Regions from separate parts of the Streptosporangium sp. NPDC087985 genome, predicted to be linked through region 2. Evidence: riboswitches for the same ligand, from Rfam matches in the RefSeq annotation. Region 2 holds a riboswitch; the other holds the start of a gene.
What was found. Region 2 has a riboswitch for glycine ahead of gcvT (glycine cleavage system aminomethyltransferase GcvT). Riboswitches for the same ligand answer to the same signal wherever they lie in the genome.

Region 1 (9,999 bases), on a different contig from region 2:
CTGCCCGGCGGGTGGAGTGGGAACGCCAGCGCGACGACCGCCTCGGCCCGGACCTCAAGGGCCGTGCGGCAGGCGACCCGGGCTCCGTTGCTCCGGCCGCCCTGCACGAGCGGCAGCCCCGGATAGCGCCTGCGGAGCTCGCCCACCAGCGCCGTCCACGCCTCGTCCTGCTTGGCCGCCGAGCCCGGAGCGCGGGCACCCCTTATCCGGAACGGCTGAAGCACCCGCACGACCACCCCGCCAATCCCCGCCGTGGCCTCCCGTACGGCCAGCAGATCCGGGACGTCCACTCCCCCGCCCGAACCATGGGTGAGCACCAGCAGGAACCGCGGGTCGTCGACCTCGTCGATCTCCGCGACGGCAGGGCCGTGCGGGGTGGTGATCTCCATGAGAGACGCCGTGCTCCGGGTGGGCACAGATCTCCTCCTAACGACTGATGCAGGGAGACACATCTGGGCGGATAATCGGCACGTGCAGGATCATCAAGATATCCGACAGGACATGCGAGCCACCGTCGAGGCCCGCCGCGAACTCGGCCCCGAATACGAGGCCGCGCTGGTGGAGTCGTTCGTGGACCGACTCGACGCGACCATCGCCGCCCGTGTGCGGGCCGAGATAAACCATGCCGGAGCCCGCCCCGACCAGGGGCTCCATCCGGATCAACGGCCCCAGCCGCGCAAGAGCGGCAACTCCTCCGTCCCGATCGCGCTGGGCTCCATGGGCATCGGCATCCCGCTGACCGCCATCGCCGCGAGTCACGCGGGCACGGCGGGGCTGTTGCTGGCCTGGGGCGGCATCGTCGCGATCAACTTCGCTCACGCGCTCAGCCGCTGGCGCAGCCGCGACTGAGCGTGACCGGGGGAGATCAGGCGTCGCGGTTCAGCCGGAGACGGACGTCTTCGGCGAGGTCCTCGTCCGTGCTGTCCAGGCCGTAGCGCCACACCTGTTCGGCGTCCTCGTCGCGGCCTCTCAGGGGGAGCGTGCGGGCCAGCAGTTCGATGGCCAGCGCGCCGGTCTCGACGTCACCGCCCTCCTCGATCGCCCCGGCGAACTCCGCGCACGCCAGCTCCAGGTGCGCGATGCCGAGCAGCACCCGCAGCCTCGGCACATCTGCCACGTCCGGCACCGAGAGCGCCTCCAGGAGCACCTCGGCGGCCCCGGCCGCCTCCTGCTCCTCCAGCAGGAACTCGGCCAGCCGCTGGGCCGCGTGCGAGGCGAACTCCGGGTCGGCGGTGGCCAGGGCGGCCCGCAGCGCCTCCTCTGCCTCTCGCTGGTCCACCGCGAGCCTGGCGAGGGCCAGGTGCGCCAGCGCGACGTAGCCGGGGTTTCCGACGCCGACAGCGGCCTGCCAGGCGGCTCGGGCCTGGTCGAGCAGGTCCTCCTGCTCGAAGCTCCGGGCGAGCAGGCAGGCGGCCTGTCCGGCGAACTCCGGATGGCCGGTCGCCAGCGCGGTGCGCGCGGCAGTCCGGGCGCCCGCCACGTCTCCGCGCTCCTGGAGCACCACGGCCAGTCCCACCGCCGCCTGCGCCCGGCCGGGCTCCGCGGGGTCGGCGGCCAGTCCAGCGAAGATCGTTGCCGCTCCGTCCAGGTCGCCGCTCTCGGCCAGTTTCCGCGCGGTCTCCAAAGGACGCGTGTCCACCTCTGGCATGCAGGGCCCTCCCCCGGGTAAAGGAATGCCCCGAGCCTAACGACTCGGGGCCACGCCCGTCCCCCCTACGTACACGGGGAAATACACACGGGGGGTGCGATACGGCCCGCGCCGCGGAGGACGCGGGCCGCAGAGAGTACGGATCAGTCCTCGTAGGCCTCAAGCGGCGGGCAGGAGCACACGAGGTTGCGGTCGCCGTAGGCCTGGTCGATGCGGCGCACCGGCGACCAGTACTTGTGATCACGCAGGAAGGACAGGGGGTAGGCCGCCTCGGTGCGGGTGTAGGCGTGGGCCCACTCGTCGGCGACCAGGCAGTCGGCCGTGTGCGGGGCGTTGCGCAGCGGGTTGTCCACCGTGTCGTACGCTCCGGAGGCGACCTTCCCGATCTCGCCCCGGATCGCGATCATCGCGTCGCAGAACCGGTCGAGCTCGGCCAGATCCTCACTCTCGGTCGGCTCGATCATCAGCGTGCCGGCCACCGGGAAGGACATGGTCGGCGCGTGGAAACCGTAGTCGACGAGGCGCTTGGCCACGTCCTCGACGGTCACGCCGGTCTCCTTGGTGATCTGGCGCAGGTCGATGATGCACTCGTGGGCGACCAGGCCGCCGCGGCCGGTATAGAGGACCGGGTAGTGGGGGCTGAGCCTGCGGGCCAGGTAGTTGGCCGAGAGGATGGCCTGCTCGGTGGCCGCCTTGAGACCTTCGCCGCCCATCATCCGGATGTAGGCCCAGGAGATGGGCAGGATGCCCGCCGAACCGTACGGGGCGGCCGAGACCGGGCCGACCTGCGAGCCATCGCGCAGCGGATGGCCGGGCAGGTAGTCGGCGAGATGGGCGCGGACCGCGACGGGGCCGACCCCGGGGCCACCGCCGCCGTGCGGGATGCAGAAGGTCTTGTGCAGGTTCAGGTGGGACACGTCCGCCCCGAACTCACCCGGCTTGGCCAGGCCGACCAGCGCGTTGAGGTTGGCGCCGTCGACGTAGACCTGACCGCCGGCCTCGTGCACCCGCTCGCAGATCTGGGTGATGGTCTCCTCGTAGACGCCGTGCGTGGAGGGGTAGGTCACCATGATCGCGGCAAGCTGGTCGCGATGCTTGTCGATCTTGGCGTTGAGGTCGTCGAGGTCCACGTTGCCGTTGTCGTCGCAGGCGACCACGGCGACGCGCATGCCCGCCATGACGGCGCTGGCGGCGTTGGTGCCGTGCGCGGAGGACGGAATCAGGCAGACGTCCCGGCCGGACTCGCCCCGCGCCTTGTGGTAGGCGCGGATCGCCAGGAGACCGGCGAACTCGCCCTGAGAGCCGGCGTTGGGCTGGATCGACACGGCGGCGTAGCCGGTGACCTCGGCCAGCCACCCCTCCAGCTCCTTGATCAACTCAAGGTAGCCCGCAGCCTGGTCCTCCGGGGCGTAAGGGTGCAGTCCGGCGAACTCCGGCCAGGTGATCGGCTCCATCTCGGTGGTCGCGTTGAGCTTCATGGTGCAGGAGCCCAGCGGGATCATCGACCGGTCGAGGGCGATGTCCTTGTCCTGGAGCTTGCGCAGGTAGCGCAGCATGGCCGTCTCGGACCTGTGACTGTGGAAGACCGGGTGGGTCAGGTAGTCGCCGACACGCGCCAGGTGGACGGGCAGCGCGTCGTGGGCGGCCGCGTCCAGGTCGGTCAGGACCGCGCCGCTGACCTCGAAGGCGGCCAGGACCTGCTCCAGGTGGATGAGCTCGGTCCTCTCGTCGCAGGTGACGCCCACATGGTCGGCGTCGACCAGCCGCAGGTTGACCCCGTTGTCACGGGCCACGGCGACGATGTGGGCCGCGCGGCCGGGAACGCGGGCGAGCACGGTGTCGAAGAAATCGTCGTGCACGACCTCGACACCGCCGTGACGGAGGCCCTCGGCCAGTACGACGGCGTGCCGGTGGACACGCCGGCCGATCCGGCGCAGGCCCTCGGGACCGTGATAGACGGCGTACATGCCCGCGATCACCGCGAGGAGGACCTGGGCGGTGCAGATGTTGCTGGTCGCCTTCTCACGGCGGATGTGCTGCTCACGGGTCTGCAGCGCGAGCCGGTAGGCGGGGCGCCCGTCTGCGTCCTGGGAGACGCCCACCAGGCGGCCGGGCATCTGCCGCTGCAGGCCGTCGCGGACGGCCATGTAGGCCGCGTGCGGGCCGCCGAAGCCCATCGGGACGCCGAAACGCTGCGAGGAGCCGACCGCGATGTCGGCGCCGAGCTCGCCGGGGGCGGCGAGCAGGGTGAGGGCGAGCAGGTCGGCGGCGGCGATCACCTGGGCGCCGCGCGCGTGGGCGGCTTCGGCGATGGAACGGAAGTCTCTGATCCGGCCGCTGGCACCCGGGTACTGCACGAGCACGCCGAAACACTCGGGGAGCTCGGCGGTGAAGTCACTCTCGACCAGCTCGATGCCGAGCGGCTCGGACCTGGTGTGCAGCACGGCCTTGGTCTGCGGCAGCGCGTCGGCGTCCACCACGAACACGTTCGACTTGCTGCGGCCGGCCCGGCGGGCCAGGGTCATCGCCTCGGCGGCGGCGGTGGCCTCGTCCAGCAGGGAGGCGCCGGAGACGTCGAGCGCGGTCAGGTCGGAGACGACCGTCTGGAAGTTGATCAGGGCCTCCAGGCGGCCCTGGGAGATCTCAGGCTGGTAGGGCGTGTAGGCGGTGTACCAGCCCGGGTTCTCCAGAAGGTTGCGGCGGATGACCGCCGGAGTGATCGTGTCGTGGTAGCCCAGGCCGATCATCGAGGTGAGCACGGTGTTGCGGGCGGCCAGGGCGCGCAGCTCGGCGATGGCCTCGGGCTCGCTCGCCGCCGGAGGCAGGCGCAGCCGGTCCTTGGCCCGGATCGCCTCCGGTACGGTCGCCGCGACGAGGTCGGCGGTGGAGGCGAATCCGACCGCCTCCAGCATGCGGGTCTGGTCAACATCCGCGGGCCCGATGTGGCGGGTGGCGAACGGAGGGGAAACGAGTTCGCTGAGCGGTGACAGGTCGGTCATGGAAAGCCTCCCGAGGCGGTGGAGACCGGCGCTGGGCGCGGGCGTATGCCGGATCTCCCCCTCTGTCATCTCGACCTGAGAGCTTCACCGCCCCTACCGGGGAGATTTGCACCGTCGGTGAGATACGCCTGGCGGACGCACCTGCTTTCCAGAGTCGCCTCGTCCATGCGGTACAGGGTGCCTGAGAGATTCCGGGGAGGTTGCTCCTTCGGCGCCCCGATCGTGTCGGGGTCTCTCCCGCACAGGGTCAGCAGCGAAACCAACTTTACCCCGTACGGCGAGCTCTACGTCGACGGGCCAGCTCATCGGCGTGATGATCGTCTAAAGGGCCCTGGCCGGACTCCGCGCGCTCGCCGGGAAGGTCGGCGAGGGAGCCCTCCACCTCCTGCCACACCCGGCCGAGCGCGATACCGAAGACACCCTGCCCCCCCTGGAGCAGGTCGATGACCTCGTCGGGCGAGGTGCACTCGTAGACGCTCACCCCATCGCTCATCAGCGTGATCTGGGCGAGGTCGTTGACGCCGCGGTCACGCAGGTGCTGCACGGCGATGCGGATCTGCTGGAGGGATACGCCGGTGTCGAGCAGTCGTTTGACGACTTTGAGGACCAGGATGTCGCGGAAGCCGTACAGTCGCTGGGAACCCGAGCCGTGGGCGGCTCTCACAGTGGGCTCGACCAGTCCGGTGCGCGCCCAGTAGTCCAGTTGCCGATAGGTGATATCGGCCGCCGCACAGGCGGTGGGGCCTCGATATCCGATGTCGGCCGGCGGTTTCACCGGCTGCCCGCCGGGCAGCAGACCCTCTTCACCCGCGCGCTGACGTGCCGACTGGCGCCGTTCTGGGTCATCCTGATCGGCGTTTCTACCCTCGCCGCTGCTGACCGCCACGCGGACCTCCGGCTTTCTCTCATCCCGCGGCCTGATCTGGGGGTTTACGCACGACCACGGGTTTCACTTGCACCGTAGGACTGGGGCCAAGCTCAGTCAACGACCCCACTCGGCGCGTCGTGAAGCGTAAATGCACCGAAATTCCTACCCTGCGCGACCGAAGTCCTCGGGTGTGATTGTGTCAAGAAACTCCCTGAACTTCTCCACCTCGTCCTCCTGATCATCGGGGATGATCACTCCGGCCTCCTGGACCACGTCCTCACTGGCGAAGATACGTGCCCCGGTGCGAAGCGCCAAGGCGATCGAGTCCGAGGGGCGGGCGCTCACCTCGACCCCGTTGGAGAACACGAGATCGGCGAAGAAGATCCCGTCCCGGAGCGCGACGATGTTGACCGTGTTCAGACGGACGCCGAGCCCGTCGAGCACGTCACGGAAGAGGTCATGGGTGAGCGGCCGCGGTGGCGGCTCCTCGGCCTGCGCCATGGCGATCGCCGTCGCCTCTGTCATGCCAATCCAGATTGGCAGATAACGCTCCCCCTGGGCCTCCTTCAGCAGGACAATTGGCTGGTTGGAGGGCATCTCAACCCGAACGCCCACGACCTCCATCTGCAACACGGGCTGCTCCGTCTTCGCTGGATTCCGACCGGTTTGTTCAACGTAACACTCGGGGGATACGAGTGCCCGGCCAGGCTGTCACCGGCCCAGGACCCCACGCACGGCGGAACGCAGCAGCGAGGCGTGTAATTCCAGCAGGAGTCCGGAAATCTCCCTGGCCGTCTCGTCGGTCTGGGAGATGGCACCAGGCCCGCGGCGGCGCAGCAGCGGCGCGATGGCCTGCTCGACGAGGCCGGCCTCACGCTCGGCCGCGACCTTGACCGCCCGCAGGTGGCGGGCATGCAGCCCGAAGGCGGTCAGGGCCCCGACACTGCGGGCCACGGCCAGCGCCTCGGCGTCGTAGTAGCGGGCCACGGCGGCGAGCAGGCCGTAGTCCTCGAGCTCGGCGAGGGTCTCCTCGTTGAGCTCGGCGGCGGCGAGCAGCTCCTCACGGGTGAGACGGACCTCGGAAGGGGCGTCGTCGGGGACGGCACGCGGCCTGCCGGCCGGTCGCTCCTCGCGGTCGGCAGCCTCGAGGTGGTCCTTGATAACGCGTAGCGGCAGGTAGCGGTCACGCTGCTCGCTGAGGATGTAGCGGAGCCGCTCGACATCGGCGTAGGTGAACTTTCGATAGCCGGAGGGACTGCGCTCCGGCTCGATCAACCCCTCGCCCTCCAAAAAACGGATCTTGGAGATGCTCACATCGGGGAACTCGCCCTGCAGGAGAGCGAGCACCTCCCCGATGCTCATGTGCGCACGAGCGGCCTGCGTGCTCATCATCCTCCAGCGGCGCCACGGGTGAGGAAGACCAGTCGGAACTTGCCGATCTGAACCTCGTCGCCGCCGTACAGCGGGACCTCCTCGATCCGCTCGCGGTTCACGTAGGTGCCGTTCAGGCTGCCGACGTCGCGGACGGTGAAAACCCCGCCGCCACGCCGGTAGAACTCCACATGACGGCGCGACACGGTGATGTCGTCAAGGAAGATGTCGCTCTCGGGATGGCGGCCCACCGTGGTGAGGTCGCTGTCCAGCAGGAAGCGGCTACCGGCGTTGGGGCCACGCATGGCCACCAGCAGAGCGCTGCCCGGAGGCAACTGCTCGACGGCTTGCCGCTCGGCGAGAAGCGTCTCTCCGGTCTCCGCCTCGTAGGCCTCGATCCCGGAGAGGGAAATGGTGGAAGTGCTGTCTCCGGGTGAGTCGGACTTGGTCAGCGGCGACCCGCATCGTGAACAGAAACGGGCATCCTCAGGGTTGGCATGACCGCACTGCGTGCAGTAGACGCTCGGCATCGATCGGCTCGGCCTCCTACCGCGAAGACGCGGCAACGGTACTCAGGGATGCGCGCCTCGCTTCTTCGCTTCTCAAGTATTTTCTCAGACTGCGAATGCCGCAACATACACCGTTGAGAAGCAAAGATCAAGGCAGACGCTCGACCGTGGGTTCGGTCGGGACAAAGTTACAGCCGAGCGGTGCCCCCGGTCCATGCCGCCGCGCTGGGTTTGTCGTACCTGATAGCACTGATCGTCCCCGCGCCGGTGCCCCGTCCGCACCGCGGCGCACCGCACGGGCCGTCTCTCCCGCCCGGAGCGGGCCCGCCGGCCCGCTCCGTCACGTGGCCGCCTCCTCCACGACCCGCGCCCAGTGTTCGAGCAGGCTCTGGGCGGAGTCGACGTCGGTCCCCTCGGCCCACAGGTGGGTGACGGCCTCGGCCGGGTCGGGCAGCACCAGCGCCCAGCTCCCGTTTTCGGCCACCACCCGCACTCCATCGGTGGTGTCGATGCGGTAGCGCTCCGCGGCCTCGATCACCGAGCGCATCACCACCCCCTTGGCCGCCCAGGGGGTCGGGACCGTACGGCGCAGGAGCTTGGCCTCGGGGATCCTGGCGTCGATCTGGCTGAGTGACAGCCGTGTCCTGGCGACCAGGCCGAGCAGGCGCAGGAACACCGCCAGGCCGTCCACCGTGGGACCGAACTCCGGCACGATGAAGCCGCCCCGTCCGTCCGCCGCGAAGATCATGTCCTGGCCGCGGGCGGAGGCGGTGAGCGCGTCGATCGCGGTGGAGGTCCACTCGACCTGCACCCCGTGGAAGCGGGAGACCTGCTCAGCCACCCGGGTGGTGGTGACCGGCAGTGCCACCCGGCCGCCGCACCGTTCGGCTGCAACCAGGTCCAGCACCACCAGCAGGGCACGCTCCTCGCTGATCAGCTGGCCCATCTCGTCCACCAGCGCGACCCGCTCCCCCACCGGGTCGAACCGCACTCCGAAGGCCGCCCTGGAGGAGCTGACAAGCTCCGACAGGCGTTGCAGGTCGCGCCGGCGCTCGGCGAGGGTCTCGGTGGGCGAGGCGTCGTCCAGCCTGTTGTTGACGGTGAGCACGTCCACCCCGACCCGGCCGAGGAGACTGGGGAGCACCAGCGAGGAGGTGCCGCCCGCGCAGTCGACCACGACCTTCATGTCGGCGTCGCGGACCCCTGTCATGTCGACGCAGCGCAACAGCTCGTGGGTGTAGTCCTCGACCGCCCGAGGGGGGAAGCCGAGTTCGGCGATCTCCCCGGGGAAGGCGCGGCGGAACTCCTGCCGCGAGAAGACCCGGTCCAGCTTGCGCTGGGCCGCCTGGGACAGGTCGGCGCCGTGCTCGTCCATGAAGACGATGTCCACGCTCTGCGGATCCCCCGGGGTGGTGCGCAGCGCGATGCCGCCGACGACGTTCTCCCTGGCGGTGTGGAAGCGGGAGACCGGCAGCGGGGCGGCCTCCAGGTCGAGCACGTTGATCGCGCTGGCGTTCAGGGCACTGATCACGGCCCGCTTCAGTGCCCGCGCGGCGCGGGAGGAGTCGCGGGAGGTGATCACCGAGGCGCCCTTCCTGAGCGTGGTGGCGTAGGCGCTGGCCAACCGTACGCACAGCTCAGGGGTGATCTCCACGTTGACCAGCCCGGACACCCCCCGGGGACCGAACAGGTTGCGCTGACCGCGCGGCTCCCAGATGACGCTGGTGTTGACCACCGCCCCCGCCTCGACGGTCTTGAACGGGTAGACCTTGACGCCGGAGGAGACGTAGGCCTCGGCCTCGATGATGCACTCGTCGCCGACGACGGCGCTCTCCTCGATCCTGACCCCGGTCATCAGGTCGGTGTTCTTGCCGACGACGCAGCCGCGCAGGTGGGCTCTGGGGCCGACGTAGACGTTGTCGTGGATCACAGCGCGGTGCAGGAAGGCACCCTCCCGGACGACGACGTTGCTGCCCAGGACGGTGTACTCGCGCAGCTCGGCCCCGGCCTCGACCTTGGCGTAGTCGCCGATGTAGAGGGGGCCCTTGAGCACGGCGTCGACGTCCACCGAGGCGCCCTCGGCCACCCAGATGCCGGGTGAGACCTCGAAGGCGTCGACGTCCACCCTGACGCGGCCGGACAGCACGTCGGCCTGGGCTCTGAGGTAGCTCTCGTGGGTGCCGACGTCCTCCCAGTAGCCGTCGGCGACGTAGCCGTACAGGGGGGCGCCGCGCGCCAGCAGGCCGGGGAAGACCTCCGCCGACCAGTCGACCGGCTCGCCGGCCGCGATCTCGTCGAGGACCTCCGGCTCCATCACGTAGATGCCGGTGTTGACGGTGTCGGAGAAGACCTGCCCCCAGGTGGGCTTCTCCAGGAATCGCTCCACCCGGCCCTGGTCGTCGACGATGACGATGCCGAACTCCAGCGGGTTGGGCACCCGCTTGAGCCCGATGGTGACCAGCGCGCCGTTCTCACGGTGGAAACGGATCATGTCGGTCAGGTCGATGTCGGTGAGCGCGTCGCCGGAGATGACCAGGAAGCGGTCGTCACGGAGTTTGTCGGCGGCGTTCTTGACGCTGCCGGCGGTGCCGAGCGGGATGTCCT
Region 2 (9,999 bases):
GCGTCGTGCTCGACGAACTTGGCGAGCTTCGCCGGGGTGTCCTTCGACACGCCGAGGACCACGATGCCCGCGGCGGTCAGGGAGGCGAGGCTGTCGCGGAAGTCGCAGGCCTGCTTGGTGCAGCCGGGGGTCATCGCGGCGGGGTAGAAGTAGAGGATGACCCGCTTGCCGCGGTAGGTGTCCAGGGACACGGTGGTGCCGTCGGCGGCGGGAAGCGTGATGTCCGGGGCGGCGTCGCCTGGCTCGAGTTTCATTCTGGCTCCTCCGAGGAATCGTTCCCACGTCAACTTACCGGCCTGCCCGAAGTGCCGTGGGAGGGTCGGACCTGACAGACTGATCAATGTCAAGGGCGATGAGAGGAGAGCCATGGCGGACACCGATCCTGCGGAACTGGAGCGTCGGATTGAGCGGACCCGTGCGGAGTTGGCCCAGACGGTCGACGCCATCGCCGATCGGGTGAGCCCGAAGAACGTCGCGAGACGGACCGTTGCCAAGGCGGAGTCGAACGCGAAGCAGTTCCTGGTCTCCGTGGGCGACCGGGTCGGCGAGATGGTTGGGGGCGTGCCTCGGCCGGCGAGGCCGGGGGATGAGCCCGACGATCTGTGGGCGGACGAGCAGCCGGATCTCGCGCCGATTCTGATCGGTGTGGGGGCTGTGCTGGCGGTCAGCGCGATGATCATTCTCTGGCGGCGCCGGAGCCGGTGATCCGGTGGGCACCGTCCTAGGCTGATCAGGCCGGGTGACCGCCGGCGTTCAGAGGAAGGTGCGGCCTTCGCCGCGGTAGGTGGGGACCTCGTCGACGATCCTGTCGCCGTCGATCAGGTGCAGGCCGGCGAAGCGTTCGCAGAGCTCGCCGGCTTTGGCGTGCCGGAACCAGACGCGGTCGCCGACGCGCAGGTCCTCGGCCGCCTGGCCGAGGAGGGGGGTCTGGACCTCACCGGCGCCTTCGCTGGGGTCGTAGCGTAGCCCGCACGGCAGGTAGGGCTGGGGGAGGCGGTTGGTGCCGGGGGCGCCGGAGGCGTGGTAGCCGCCGCCGAGGACGGTGACGATGCCGGGGGCGGGGCGGCGGACGACGGGGAGGGCGAACAGGGCGGCGGGGCGGCCGGTGAAGTCGCGGTAGAAGTCGAACAGGCGGGGGTGGAAGAGGCCTGATCCGGCGGCTATCTCGGTGATGACCTTCTCGCGGGTGGTTTTCTCGATGCTGCCGGTGCCGCCGCCGTTGACGAACTCCAGGTCGGTGATCTGGGTGACGGCCCGGACGATGCGGCCTCTGCGCGTGATGAGTTCGCGCTGTGACCGGGCCTGCATCCAGCGGATGGCCCGGGTGAGGGCGGGGTTGCCGGGAGGGTCGTCGCCGACTCCGGCGATCTGCGCTTCGTAGGCCATGAGGCCGACGAGGCGGAAGCCGGGGCGTTTGGCGATGTCGGCGGCCAGGTCGGCGGCCTGGTCGGCTTCGCGGATGGGGGAGCGGTGGGCACCTGCTCGGAATTTGCCGCCGAGGGCGACGAATCCCGCGTCGATGTCCAGACATGTACGGATCTCGTGGCGGTCGCGGATGTCGGCGACGGCCGACTCGATGAAGTCCAGATGCTCGGCCCGGTCCACCATCACCGTGATCTCCTGGGCCGCGCGGGTGTCGGCGGCCAGGGTGGCCAGTGCGGCGCGGTCCGCGGTGGGGTAGGCGACGAGCACGTCCTGAAGCCCGGTGGAGACCAGCCAGAGGGCTTCGGGCAGGGTGAAGGCCATGATCCCGGTGAAGCCGTCCAGGGCGAGGACGCGTTCCAGGACGGCCCGGGAGCGGATTGACTTGCTGGCGACTCTGATCGGTTTGCCGCCGGCTCGCCGGGTCATGCCGGAGGCGTTCGAACGCAGGGCCGCCAGGTCGAGCACGGCGAAGGGGGGATTCAGGTGTGCGGTGACCCGGTCATAGCGCTGACGGTCGTCCATGACGGCAGGATAACTCCATCCGACCGAATGTGAGTATCGTTCATGTTGGTGGTCCGGCCGGTAAATTCTCCTGCCAGGGTGATCCCAAGATCGTGCAAGTGGCCGGTCGGGCCTCACGTGAGATGCCCGGGCCGCGTAGACCTGACCGGGTGATGAGCACCCTCCAGGACATTGTGACGAGCGCGGGCGGCACGGCGGGCGGGGAGAACCTGCATGCGATCCGCCGCCGGTCGCTGCGGTTGCTGAGGCCGGACAGGACTCCGGCCGGTGTGGTGGTCGCCCTGACGACGTCTCTGGTGCTGTCCGCCGCGACCGGTGTGACGGTGGGCCTGGTGACGGGCTCGTGGTTCGGGCGGATACCGTACCGGCAGCTCGCCGCCTGGGCCGGTGCGGCGAAGTGGTCCGACCCCGTCCCGCTCGCCGTGGCGCTGGTCGCGTTGGTGGCCGGGGCCGTGATGCTCGCGCTCGCGGCGCTGCCGGGGAGGACCCGGCTGGTGCCGTTGGAGTCCGCCGATCCACGGCTGGTGATGGGTATGACCAGGGCCGGGCTGCGCCGCACGCTGCGGGCGGCGGCCCGGTCGGTCGACGACGTGGACAGGGCGCGGGTGCGTCTGGGATGGCGGAACGTCGAGATCACGGTGGTCAGCGACGCGGACCGGACCGGTCTCCTGCTGCGCCAGGTCGGTACGGCGGTGGGTGACCGGATGGCGAGTCTGGGCGCGCTGTGCGGGGGTGAGGTCGTGGTACGGCTGCGCAGGCGGGGGATCTGATGAAGGCGTATCCGGGTAATCGGATCGGCCTGGCCGTCACCGGAGCGGTGCTGGCCGGGGCCGGGCTCTACGGGTTCCTGCGGGGGCGGGGCAGGATTCACCAGCCGCGCGGGGACCGGATTCTGGACAGGGGGCTCCCCGGCCATCTGGCCGAGCATCCCTGGATGGGGTGGCTGGCCGCGCTGTTACTCATGGCGTTGACGCTGCTGGCGATCCGGTGGCTGATGGGCGCTCTGGGGTGGGGGCGGTGGGGCAGCAGGACCGGGAGCGGGACGGCGATGTTGGGGGTCGCGCTCAAAGAAGTCGAAGACCTCAGGCGCATCCAGGTCAGGTCGGTGGCGGGTGACCGGCTGCGGATCGGGGTGAGCTGCGGGCCCACCACTGACGTCGCCAGACTGGTGGCGCGGCTGAACAAGGACGCCGTCGGCAAGGTCCGCAGGACGGTCGGTGACGACGGGCTCGGAGCGGTTGTCCGCCTGCACGTCCGGCGGCGTTGACCGCCGCCTGCTGAAGGCCAGTCCGGCGGCCAGGCACACCAGCGGCAGGGCGGGCACCACGTAGCGATGGTCGAAGGCCGCGATGAGGGGGGGAAGGACCAGCAGCATGGTTCCCGTGGCCCACGGCATCAGGACGGTGCCGCCGAGCCGTCGCCAGCGTGTCAGGACACCGGCGAGGCCGATCAGCAGGATCACGGCGACGAACGGGCCGCGCAGGAAGCCGTACGCCTGGTAGGCGCGTAGCCAGCCCGCGTAGGGCTCGGCCAGGGAGGGCGCGCCGGAGGTGCCCTGGTAGGCCACGGTCAGTTCCTCGGCGGTCCTCCCCTGGGAGGCGACCCCCTTGGGGAGGGGTCTGGCCGTCTCGGGGAAGATGTACGCGCTCTGCGGGCCGGGGGTGGGGTAGACCCTGCGGGTCCAGTCGAAGATGTGGGCCACGTCGGCCAGGCCGGCCCGCAGGAAGTCCAGGGGCTGGGCCTTGATGGCCTGGAGGGCGAAGTCGCCGGCGAGTCTGTCGCGTTCGGCCCACGTGCCCTTGACCTTGTTGAGCGGTGACGCGCCGTCCCAGATGTAGACCGGGGGTGGTCTGCGTCCGCTCACCGGGTCGGTGGGGCAGAGCGCGGCCTCCGGTCCGGCGGGTCTGATCGTCGCGCAGTCGGCGAAGGTCACCGTGCGGGCCCACAGGAAGGCGTTGCCGCGGGTCAGTCCGTAGGTGCCGTGCTCGGACTCGAACCAGACGGCGTAGGTGCCCAGGCCGAGCGCGGCGGTCAGTGCGGTCGCGGCGACCGCCTTCCATCCGGCGCGGCCGATCACCAGGCAGACCAGTACCACGGCGAGCAGCGGCAGCCCGATCGTCCGGGTGACGGTCGCCGCGGCCAGCAGGAGTCCGGCGAGGAGGGCGGCCCACACCGGTGGCCGCCGCCACCACAGGAGCAGCGTGACCGCTCCGACCGCCAGGAACTCCATCAGCAGGTCGGCCATGACGAGGTGTTCGAGCTGGATCTGGTGGACGTCCAGCAGTGCCGGCAGCGCGGCGAGCGTCGCGCCCCATCCCGGCAGCCGGCCCAGGCGGCGCAGCAGGAGGTAGACGCAGAGGGCCACGGCCAGGCCGAGCAGGTGCTGGACGACGACCACGGCCTGGACGCTGGAGAGCGGCTGCAGCGTCCACAGGAACAGCGAGTAGCCGGAGGGGCGCGACTCCATGGGGCGTGGGTCGAGTCCCCCGCTGAGGTAGACGAAGGAGTCGGCCCAGAACCACAGGGCCGGCCGGTAGCCGAGTACGGCGAGGGCTCTGAGGCCGGCACCGGCCAGCAGGGCGGCCAGGAAGAGCCGGTGGGTGTGGAGGAAGTGGTGCGCCGGGCGTGCTTCCGGCGGGTTTGCCGGGTTTACTCCCGTTGACACCAGAACCTCCCGAGCCTCCGCGACAAGGTCACCCAGCATAGGCGTGAGGCCGGGTGGTCCTGTACGAGATGAGGGAGCTCGTGCCGACGGTGACCCGCCCCTGCCCGGCTCAGCACTCGATGACGTTGACGGCCAGGCCGCCGCGGCTGGTCTCCTTGTACTTGTCGAGCATGTCGCGGCCGGTGTCGCGCATCGTCTTGATGGCCTTGTCCAGGGAGACGAAGTGGCGGCCGTCGCCGCGTAGCGCGATCCGGGCGGCGGCGATGGCCTTGATCGAGGCCACCGCGTTGCGCTCGATGCATGGGATCTGGACCAGGCCGCCGATCGGGTCGCAGGTCAGGCCCAGGTTGTGCTCGATGCCGATCTCGGCGGCGTTCTCCACCTGCTCCGGGGTGCCGCCCAGCACCTCGGTGAGCCCGGCGGCGGCCATGGAGCAGGCCGAGCCGACCTCGCCCTGGCAGCCGACCTCGGCGCCGGAGATGGAGGCGTTCTCCTTGAACAGCACGCCGATCGCCCCGGCGGTGAGCAGGAAGCGGACCGCGCCCTCGTCATCGGATTTGGGGATGAAGCGGTCGTAGTAGGTGAGCACGGCAGGGACGATGCCCGCGGCACCGTTGGTCGGGGCGGTGACGATCCGGCCGCCCGCCGCGTTCTCCTCGTTCACCGCGAGGGCGTACAGCGAGACCCAGTCCATGGTCTGGAGCGAGTCCTTCGCGGGGGACTCGGCCTGGAGCTGCCGGTGGAGCTGGTGGGCGCGGCGGCGGACCTTCAGCCCGCCGGGCAGCACGCCTTCCTTGGCGATGCCGCGCCGGACGCACTCCGTCATGACCTGCCAGAGGTTCAGCAGCTGGGCGCGGATCTCGGCCTCGGTACGGCCGAAGGCCTTCTCGTTCTCCAGCATCAGCCCGGAGATCGACAGACCGGTCTCCGCGCAGTGGGCGAGCAGACCGGCGGCCGTGGTGAAGGGGTACGGCAGGGTGGTGTCGTCGGGCTTGATCCGGTCGGCGCCGGTGGCGTTCTCGTCCACGACGAAGCCGCCGCCCACCGAGTAGTAGACCTTCTCGCGGAGCGGCTCGCCCGTATCGGAGAAGGCGGTGAAGCGCATGCCGTTGGGGTGGTGCGGCAGCGAGATCTTGCGTTCGAAGACGAGGTGCTCGCCGACCACGAAGGGGATCTCGTGGGAGCCGTACAGGGTGACGGTCCCGGAGGCGCGCATGGCGGCCACCCGGGCGTCGACGGTGTCGACGTCCACGAGCTCGGGCTTGTCCCCGGACAGGCCGAGGAGGACGGCCTTGTCGCTGCCGTGGCCCTTGCCGGTCAGTCCGAGCGAGCCGTAGAGAATCACCTCGACCCTGGTGGTCTTCTCCAGGAGGCCGTCCTGGTCGAGGCCCCGGGCGAACTTGTGCGCGGCGGCCATCGGGCCACCGGTGTGCGAGCTGGACGGTCCGATGCCGATCTTGAAAAGATCGAAGACGCTGATCGCCATTGGTCTGGTTCCTGCTTTCACATCGCCGTGATCATGCGCGTCGGATGACGCGCATGATCACGGCGCAAGAGAAGAAATTTCAGGACTCGCCTGAAGTAAGTGCGGTGTACTCCTCGGCGGACAGCAGGTCGTCGGCGTCGCCCTCAAGGCGGACGCGGAACAGCCAGCCCTCGCCGTACGAGTCGCTGTTGACCAGGGAGGGGTCGTCCACGACCGCCTGGTTGACTTCGACGATCTCGCCGCCCACCGGGGCGAAGATGTCGCTCACCGACTTGGTGGACTCGACCTCGCCGATCGCGTCGCCGGCGCTGACCGTCGAACCGACTTCGGGGACCTGCACGTAGACCACGTCACCCAGCGCCTCGGCGGCGTAGGCGGTGATGCCAACGGTGAGGGTCAGGCCGTCGTCGAGGCCCGAGATCCACTCGTGTTCCTTGGTGTAGTGCAGGTCATCGGGAATGCTGCTCATTTTTTCCTCCTGTAGAAAGGCAGTTCGACCACATCGACCGGCTCGCGACTGCCCCGGATCTCCACGGCCAGGCCGGTCGACAGACCGCTGTCCACATAGGCCAGGGCGATGGGCCTGCCCAGTGACTGGGAGGGCGCCCCGCTGGTGACCTCTCCGGCGACGGCGCCGTCGTCGGAGAGGACCGGATACCCGTGCCGGGGCACCCGGCGGCCGGTCGCGACCAGTCCGACCAGGCGACGGGCAGGCGGGACGTCCTTGAGTGGTTCCAGGGCGGCCCGGCCGACGAAGTCACCCGGCTTGTCAAACCTCACCACACGTCCGAGCCCCGCGTCGAACGGGGTGAGGTCGGCCGACAGCTCGTTTCCGTAGAGCGGCATGCCCGCCTCCAGCCGGAGGGTGTCGCGCGCGGACAGCCCGGCCGGGAGCAGCCCGTGCGGCCGGCCCGCCTCGGTGAGCGCGGCCCAGAGCGGCTCGGCGTCGTCGGCCGCGATGAACAGCTCGAAACCGTCCTCGCCGGTGTATCCGGTGCGGGCGAGGAGGACCTCGCGTCCTGCCACGGTGGCGGGCAGACCGGCGTAGTACTTGAGCCCGTCGAGGTCGGCGTCGGTCAGCTCGCCCAGGATGGCGCGGGAGTGCGGGCCCTGGACCGCGATCAGCGCGTACTGCTCGGAGCGGTCCTCCACCACGGCGTCGAAGGCCTTGGCGCGCTCGGTGAGCTCGGCGGCGACCCTGGGGTAGTTGGAGGCGTTGGCGACGACCATGAACTCCTCGTCCGCCAGGCGGTAGACGATCAGGTCGTCCAGCACGCGGCCCGAGGGGTCGACGATCATCGTGTAGCGGGCGCGGCCCGTCTCAAGGGCGGAGATGTAGCCCACCAGCGCGTAGTCCAGGGCCTCGCCCGCCTGGGGGCCGGTCACGAAGATCTCGCCCATGTGGGACAGGTCGAACAGGCCCGCCGCCTGGCGGACCGCGTTGTGCTCGGTGGACTCGCTGCCGTAGCGGAGCGGCATCAGCCAGCCCGCGAAGTCGGTCAGGGTGGCGCCTAGGGCCTCGTGGACACCGCGCAGCGGCGTAGGTCGGGACATGTTCGCACCTCAGGCAGAAGACAGATGAGAGCATCCTCCCCCTCTGTCATCGATGCCTGAGAGCTTCGCCCGACTTTTACCGGACTTTCACCTTCGGCGAGGCCGTCAGGCCTGCTTTCCAGAGAGCACCTACCCGCACGGTCCTTTGCCTTGAGAGGTTCGCGGGGAGGGCTTGCTCCTTCAGGGGTCCTGGCCTGGATGTCAGGACACTCTCCCGCGCGGGATTCATTCGGTGTCGTGGCCAGCCTAACCGCCCAGGGCGGTCGAGCGAAATCCCTCGGTGACGTGTTTTCGCTGCTCGGTGGCGGCCAGGTCGTTCAGGGACGGGCCTGCCATACCAGTTCCTCGAACAGCGGGCACTCGTCGTCGGCTTCGGGGTGCCACTGGACCGCGACGGCGAACGGATGGTCCTCCAGCTCCACGGCCTCGACCGTGCCGTCCTCGGCGTGGGCGGTCACGGTCAGGCCCGTGCCCAGCCGGTCCGCGGCCTGGTGGTGGTAGTGGGCCACGTCCACGCTCTCGGTACCGAGGACCTTGGCGAGCCGGCTGCCGGGGACGGGCCGCACCGGCATGCGGCCGAAGCAGCCGGGGGCGGGGGCGTGCCCGCGGTGGCCGACCACGTCGGGCAGATGCTGCCGCAGGCTGCCGCCGAGGGCGACGTTCAGGACCTGCAACCCCCGGCAGACCCCCAGGAACGGGATGCCCCGCTCCAGGGCCGCCCGCGCCAGCCCGGACTCGGCGTCGTCGCGGAAGGGGCGGATATGGCTGGTCCGCTCGTGCGGGGCCGCGCCGTACCTGGCCGGATCGACGTCTCCGCCGCCGGCCAGGATCAGCCCGTCCAGCCGTCCCGCCAGCGTGGCGGGGTCGCCCGCCGGGGGCAGGATCACCGGCTGCCCACCCGCGCGGACCACGTGGTCGACGTAGGTGTACGGCAGGAGCGCGGTGGTCATCTCCCAGACGGTGAACTTCGCGGGCTCGACGTAGCAGGTGATGCCGATGACGGGGCGGGACATGGTCTCTTTCTCGCAGGACGCCGGGGACGTGGGATATCCGCCCACGTCCCGGCACGTTACCGAGGGCACGGTATGGCGTGGGCAAAACCCCGTCGCCCTCGGGCTGCGGAGACGGTCACGGAAGACGGCCGGGGTGCGAGACAGGCGCCGGGGACGCCGCCGTCCGCGTGGAGAACGGCCGGGGAAGCGGTCACAGAGGGGTGACGTAGGCGCCTGAGATGCCGCCGTCCACCAGGAACTCCGACCCGGTGATGAAGCTCGCGTCGTCCGAGGCCAGGAACGCCACCGCGGCGGCGATCTCGGTGGCCTCGGCGAACCGGCCGATCGGGATGTGCACCAGGCGGCGCTGCGCCCGCTCGGGGTCCTTGGCGAACAGCTCCCGCAGCAGCGGCGTGTTGACCGGTCCCGGGCAGAGCGCGTTGACCCGGATGCCCTCGCGGGCGAACTGCACGCCCAGTTCGCGGGACATCGCCAGCACCCCGCCCTTGGAGGCGGTGTAGGAGATCTGGCTGGTGGCCGAGCCCATCACCGCCACGAAGGACGCGGTGTTGATGATCGACCCCTTGCCCTGGCGCCGCATGTAGGGGATGGCGTGCTTGCAGCACAGGTAGACCGAGGTGAGGTTGACCTCCTGGACCCGGCGCCAGGCGTCGAGGCCGGTCTCCAGGATCGAGTCGTCCTCCGGAGGTGAGATGCCCGCGTTGTTGAACGCGATGTCCACGCTGCCGTAGGTGTCGGAAGCGGTCTGGAACATCCGGACGACGTCATCCTCGCTGGTGACGTCAGCCCTGACGAACAGGCCGCCCACCTCGGCCGCGGCCGCCTCCCCGGTCGCCTTGTCCAGGTCCACGCACACGACGTGGGCACCCTCCTGGGCGAACCGGCGCGCGGTGGCCAGGCCGATCCCGCTGCCCGCGCCGGTGATGACGGCGACCCGGTCCTGCAAACGCTGCATGGCTGTCAATCCTCCGAAATGAAGACGTTCTTGGTCTCGGTGAACGCGGACAGGGCGTCGGGGCCCAGCTCCCGGCCGAGCCCGGACTGCTTGAAACCGCCGAACGGGGTCCAGTAGCGGACGCTCGAATGGGAGTTGACGCTGAGGTTGCCCGCCTCGATCGCCCTGGCCACCCGGAGCGCGCGGCCGACGTCCCTGGTCCAGATGGAGCCGCTGAGGCCGTATCTCGTGTCGTTGGCGATCCGTACGGCGTGCGCCTCGTCGTCGAACGGCACGACCGCCACCACCGGACCGAAGATCTCCTCGGTGAACGCCGGGTCGGTCACCTCGGGGGTGAGGACCGTCGGTGGGAACCAGAAGCCGGGTCCGGACGGGCACG

Region 1: linked by a shared signal. The riboswitch ahead of gcvP (aminomethyl-transferring glycine dehydrogenase) and the one ahead of gcvT (glycine cleavage system aminomethyltransferase GcvT) in region 2 are both predicted to bind glycine.

Annotation. Positions count from the first base shown of each region.
Region 1 covers NZ_JBIUTQ010000012.1:13,903-23,901, reverse strand. The annotation lists gene ACIN94_RS21285 (alpha/beta family hydrolase) at 1-389, opposite strand, end outside; gene ACIN94_RS21280 (hypothetical protein) at 502-849, shown strand; gene ACIN94_RS21275 (hypothetical protein) at 866-1,648, opposite strand; gene gcvP (aminomethyl-transferring glycine dehydrogenase) at 1,792-4,647, opposite strand; glycine riboswitch at 4,806-4,897, opposite strand; gene ACIN94_RS21265 (MerR family transcriptional regulator) at 4,913-5,533, opposite strand; gene ACIN94_RS21260 (bifunctional nuclease family protein) at 5,678-6,148, opposite strand; gene ACIN94_RS21255 (MerR family transcriptional regulator) at 6,227-6,877, opposite strand; gene ACIN94_RS21250 (FHA domain-containing protein) at 6,904-7,416, opposite strand; gene ACIN94_RS21245 (sugar phosphate nucleotidyltransferase) at 7,736-9,999, opposite strand, start outside.
Region 2 covers NZ_JBIUTQ010000007.1:164,104-174,102, forward strand. The annotation lists gene bcp (thioredoxin-dependent thiol peroxidase) at 1-254, opposite strand, end outside; gene ACIN94_RS16920 (DUF3618 domain-containing protein) at 367-705, shown strand; gene ACIN94_RS16925 (amino acid deaminase/aldolase) at 754-1,947, opposite strand; gene ACIN94_RS16930 (DUF6286 domain-containing protein) at 2,100-2,717, shown strand; gene ACIN94_RS16935 (hypothetical protein) at 2,903-4,612, opposite strand; gene ACIN94_RS16940 (L-serine ammonia-lyase) at 4,722-6,098, opposite strand; gene gcvH (glycine cleavage system protein GcvH) at 6,178-6,567, opposite strand; gene gcvT (glycine cleavage system aminomethyltransferase GcvT) at 6,564-7,652, opposite strand; glycine riboswitch at 7,686-7,780, opposite strand; glycine riboswitch at 7,781-7,879, opposite strand; gene ACIN94_RS16955 (gamma-glutamyl-gamma-aminobutyrate hydrolase family protein) at 7,970-8,665, opposite strand; gene ACIN94_RS16960 (3-oxoacyl-ACP reductase) at 8,856-9,620, opposite strand; gene ACIN94_RS16965 (aldehyde dehydrogenase family protein) at 9,626-9,999, opposite strand, start outside.